Regions from separate parts of the Paenibacillus sp. FSL R7-0128 genome, predicted to be linked through region 2. Evidence: riboswitches for the same ligand, from Rfam matches in the RefSeq annotation. Region 2 holds a riboswitch; the other holds the start of a gene.
What was found. Region 2 has a riboswitch for glycine ahead of gcvT (glycine cleavage system aminomethyltransferase GcvT). Riboswitches for the same ligand answer to the same signal wherever they lie in the genome.
Positions count from the first base shown of each region.

Region 1: another riboswitch for glycine. It lies ahead of NST26_RS32095 (amino acid permease); the one in region 2 lies ahead of gcvT (glycine cleavage system aminomethyltransferase GcvT).

Region 1 is NZ_JBBOCD010000001.1:7,492,636-7,495,108, forward strand. Features, by position in the region: gene NST26_RS32095 (amino acid permease) at 1-1,122, opposite strand, end outside; glycine riboswitch at 1,266-1,345, opposite strand; gene NST26_RS32100 (DUF5643 domain-containing protein) at 1,509-2,465, opposite strand.
Region 2 is NZ_JBBOCD010000001.1:6,988,881-6,991,353, reverse strand. Features, by position in the region: gene gcvPA (aminomethyl-transferring glycine dehydrogenase subunit GcvPA) at 1-233, opposite strand, end outside; gene gcvT (glycine cleavage system aminomethyltransferase GcvT) at 230-1,354, opposite strand; glycine riboswitch at 1,436-1,536, opposite strand; glycine riboswitch at 1,540-1,637, opposite strand; gene gcvH (glycine cleavage system protein GcvH) at 1,822-2,214, shown strand; gene NST26_RS29805 (flagellar motor protein MotB) at 2,315-2,473, opposite strand, start outside.

The DNA.
Region 1 (2,473 bases), 500 kb from region 2:
CAGCACAACGCCCCAGACCCAGATGAAGCAAATGGCGCTGATCGTAGTCACGATACCGAAGGCCTGACCCGGAATAAGCTTGCTGAGCAGTGCCCCGGCAGAAATCACCAGCGTGGAGAGGAATAAGGAATTCGCAGGCACATGATTCCGGTTCAGCTTGCCAAGCTGAGGCGAGGCCTGATTCCGTCTGCTCAGATTGTAGAGAATCCGGCTGGTCGAGAACATCCCGCTGTTGCAGGCGGAGGCTGCCGAGGTTAAGACCACGAAATTGATAATCCCCGCAGCAATCGGAATCCCGACCAGACTGAAGGTGCGCACGAACGGACTTTCAGCCGCGCTAAGCTGGGTCCAGGGATTAATGCACAGCAGCACGAAGAGCGCGCCGACATAGAAGAAGAGAATCCGCAGCGGAATTTTGTTGATCGCGGACGGGATGTTTTTCTCAGGATTAGCCGTCTCCGCTGCCGATACCCCCACCAGCTCCACGCCGACATAGGCGAATACCACCATCTGGAAGGAGAACAGGAAGCCCTTCACCCCGTTCGGGAACACGCCCCCGTGCTCCCAGAGATTGCGGACCGACACTGAGCCTGCATCTGTCTTGAACTGGGTTACCAGCAGGACAATCCCCAGGCCAATCAGAGCCAGAATCGTAACCACCTTGATCAGAGCAAACCAGAATTCGAGTTCGCCGAAGCTTTTGACCGTGAGCAGATTGAGTCCGAGCAGAATGATCAGGCAGATCACGGCCGGCACCCACTGCGGAATATCGAACCAGTACTGCACATAGACGCCCACCGCAATCACATCGGCCATCGCCGTCATAATCCAGCAGAACCAGTAGGTCCAGCCCGTAATGAACGCCGCCCGCGGCCCCAGGTAATCCTCAGCAATGTCTGTAAAAGACTGATACCCCGCCTTCGAGAGCAGCAGCTCCCCCAGCGCCCGCATTACAAAAAACACGGCAATCCCCACGATCAGATACGTGAGCATGATGGAGGGCCCGGCCTGCTGAATGGCTTTACCCGATCCCAGGAATAAACCTGTGCCAATCGTACCTCCGATGGCAATAAGCTGGACATGCCGGTTTGCAAGCTCTCTTTTTAACTCTGTCTGTGCCATACCTGTTTCCCCCTTAGTGTATATGACGCTGTCCTGCCGGGTAACGCAAAAAGGAGACTGGATATCATCCAATCTCCCGGTTCATAAGAGGTTCCAAATAAGCGTCTGCAGCAGCGGCTAATCCGCACGGCAAAACACAAATTCGGTACTCTTCTGTCCTTTTGCCTGAGATTGTGAACCCTTCGGCGCTGCGGTCTCCCGCAGTCTCTCCAGAAGCTGCTCCAGCTATAGTGTGATCCATAGCCTTCATAGCTTGCGAATATTCAATTATTTGAAGCTGACTTCATGTAAATATTTTTCAATTCTATGCACAGTCCAGACTTCTGTCAATATCATTTGTTACTCTCGTGGTCATCGCCGGGTGTCCTGCACTGCTTCATTGCACGTTATTTAACCGTAATTTTGGTTTCCAGGTCTTTATAATAAGTTTTAGCCCATTGGCCCTGCTTGTCTTTGAACATCTTCCCGCTGGCATCTTTGGAATACGTAAAAGGCTTCACGCTAATGGACTTCGGAACGGCTGGGAATGCACTATAGTTCTGTTCCTCGGTACCGCTTGTTTTAACCTTCTCAAACGGCTTGCCCCACGGCGAGATCACATTCCCCTTCTCATCCACAAGGTCATATAACATTCTTTCCGGGTTCACCTTGGACTTGGCCGCTGCCGGAACTTCACCCTTAAAGGTCACCTGCAGAGACATCGTTAACGCGGTCATCTCGAAGGAATTCACCGTATAATTGAATTTGTTGTTCTTCTTGGAGACGCCCGGCTTCAGGCTTAACAGGGTCCCCAGCTTGTTCACTTGAACTTTGAAAATAAACGGCTCCTTCACCCCGTTGGCGTATGCCTTCAGCGTTAGGTCGAATTTGTCCGGGATTTGCTGCTTCATGGCTCCTTTGGTCAGCCAGATCAACGCCGTGTCCGTATCTTCCAAATTGGGAATGATGGAAGTATCAAACAGCAGCTTTTTCCCATTGATCAACACGTCCACATTCCTGGTCTGGTCCATGAAAGAACCGTTCTTGCCCACCGTCCCTCCCTCCTGCCGGATACCTGCGACAAGCTCGTTATTGTCATAGATCAGATCGGTTAGAGTCAGGGTCACCCCTTCCTGGGTCACGGTCTGATTCGGGGCAGCAGCAAGCCCTTTCTGGACAAGCGCCTTCAGCACGGTGCTGTCACTGACCGCAAAGGCGCTGCCAGCCTTAGTTGCCTTGTTGACATCGGCTGCCGCCGCTACGGGTACAGTGAATCCCCCGCCGACAACTGTCCCTCCGAGTACAACGGTTACTGCTGTTGCTATCATTGCTTTCTTCATCGTATTTAAGCTGATCGTGTACATAGTTTCTC
Region 2 (2,473 bases):
AATCCGGCACCGAGGAAGCTGGCGTGGGTGTCGAAATCGGCATTCTTGTCGGCGAGCCCCTTCATATGGCGAAGCAGTGCGTACTCATCCAGGGCGCCGGACATCGGCAGGGTTCCCTGGTAACGGACAGACTGCGGAATATCGGCGAACAGCTCATCGATGGACTGTATGCCTACGGTCTCCATCATTTCTGCGCGGTCTTGCCCGGTCATAGGCAGATAGCGGTGCTTCATTGCGGCTTCACTCCTTGGCTTCTTTTGTAGAATGGGGCTTTGATGACGGCAGCCTTGAGCTGCTTGCCGCGGATCTCTACGTACACCTCTGTACCGATCTCCGTATAGGCAGTATCCAGCAGGGCGAGTCCGAGATTCCGCTTCAGGGTCGGGGACTGGGTGCCTGTCGTTACTTCACCGATCTTCACTCCATCCGCGTATACGGGATAGTGGGAGCGGGGAATGCCACGGTCGATCATCTCCAGGCCCACAAGACGACGGGGCAGACCGGCTTCCTTCTGCTTCAGCAGGGCGTCACGGCCGATGAAGTCGCCTGCATCCAACTTCACGAAGAACTGGACACCGGCTTCGAGTGGAGTGATATCCGCCGACAGCTCCTGGCCGTACAGCGGCAGTTTGGCCTCGAAGCGCAGCGTGTCGCGTGCGCCGAGTCCGGCAGGAGTCAGGCCATGCGGAGCGCCTGCTTCCAGCAGGCCCTTCCAGAGGGTAGCCGCCGTATCAGCAGGAGCGTACAGCTCGAAGCCATCCTCACCGGTATATCCGGAGCGGGAGAGCAGGACGCTGACGCCGCAGACCTCGGCGTGTTCGATGAAGTGAAAAGGCTTGAGTTCCGTTAGAGGAGCGTCCGTCACTTTGGCAAGGATGGTCTCAGCCAGCGGTCCCTGCAAGGCAAGCAGCAGGGTCTCATCCGAGACATTGTTCAGAGTGACCCCGCTGAACTCAGCGGTGAGATGCTCCTGCAGCCACTGGAAGTCCTTGTCGATATTCGACGCATTGACGACAAGCATGTAACGCTCCTCGCCCAGACGGTATACGAGCAGATCGTCCACCACTCCGCCGCTTGGATAGAGCATCAGCGTATACTGCGCCGCGCCGTCTTCCAAGCGGCTGACATCATTCGTGGTCATTCTCTGGAGGAAGGCTTCTGCGCCCTCTCCGGTAACCATGAATTCTCCCATGTGGGAGACATCGAACAGTCCGGCCTGATTGCGGACGGCTTCATGCTCCTTCACGATCCCTGTGAACTGAACCGGCAGCTCCCAGCCGCCAAAATCAATACATCTGGACTCCGCATACGCGGCATAGAGATCATAAAAAGGCGTTCTTCTCAAAGACTCCATCTCGTCACTCCCTTGGCTTTGATTACATACGAAAAAGGACAGGCGAAAGCCATTATGCACGTATGCATAAATGGACTTTCGCTCTGTCCTTGGTACCTGAGAGTTACCCTGCATTGCAGCGCAGGTTTCCCCGTTGGTGATCCGTGAAGCCTGCGGCGCAGGCATCCGGATGCTCTCCAGAGATGCGTCCGGCAAAGGTCCTTTTGCCTGAGAGATTCACCCATCCCGGGCTTACTCCTTCGGCGCTGTCTTCCTGTGAGACAGTCTCTCCCTATGCCATCATTCGCAAACCATATGTTTTTCTACTGACTCCATTAAACCGGGTAACCCTCCGCCCTGTCAATCAAAAAACGTCAAAAAGTTGACAAATTTAATTTTACTGTCAGTTATATTGACATTAGGCAAGCCGATAACTTAGGCTATAACTAAATTTAGAACTCCAATTACGGAAAAGAGGCGGCTTGGACATGAGTGAAGTGCTTGACAACCTGCTATACAGCGAAGAGCATGAGTGGGCGCAGCAGGGCGAGGGACGCGTAGTACGTGTAGGGATTACGGATCATGCGCAGCATCTGCTCGGCGATATCGTGTTTGTAGAATTCCCGGAAGTCGGCGCGGCAATCTCCGCTGGTGACAGCGTGGGCAGTATTGAGTCCGTGAAGACGGTATCGGAGCTATATTCACCCGTATCCGGTAAGGTGACCAAGATCAACGATGCGCTGGAGGCCAGCCCGGAGCTGATCAACGATCAGCCCTACGGAGACGGTTGGATTTTTGAGCTGGAGCTTGATGCTGAGTTCGCAGAGGCAGTAACCGGCCTGCTGGATGCGGCTGCGTACAAGGAACTGGTTGGGGAATAAAAGTTAGCTTATTTGCGGAAGCGGATGTTAATACGGCAGACCTCTCTTTATTACATTAGATGTTACTAATGTGAGAGGTCTGTCTTTTTGCGTCTGTATATTATTCCGTCTCCTGCAGCTGGCGCAGAACAATGAGTTCGACCCGGCGGTTCTTCTGTCTGCCTTCGGTGGTCGCATTATCATATGCAGGCCGGGTATCGGCATAACCCGCGTACTGGAAGGTATCGGGGCTCAGCCCCTCTTTGTCCAGAAAAAAGCG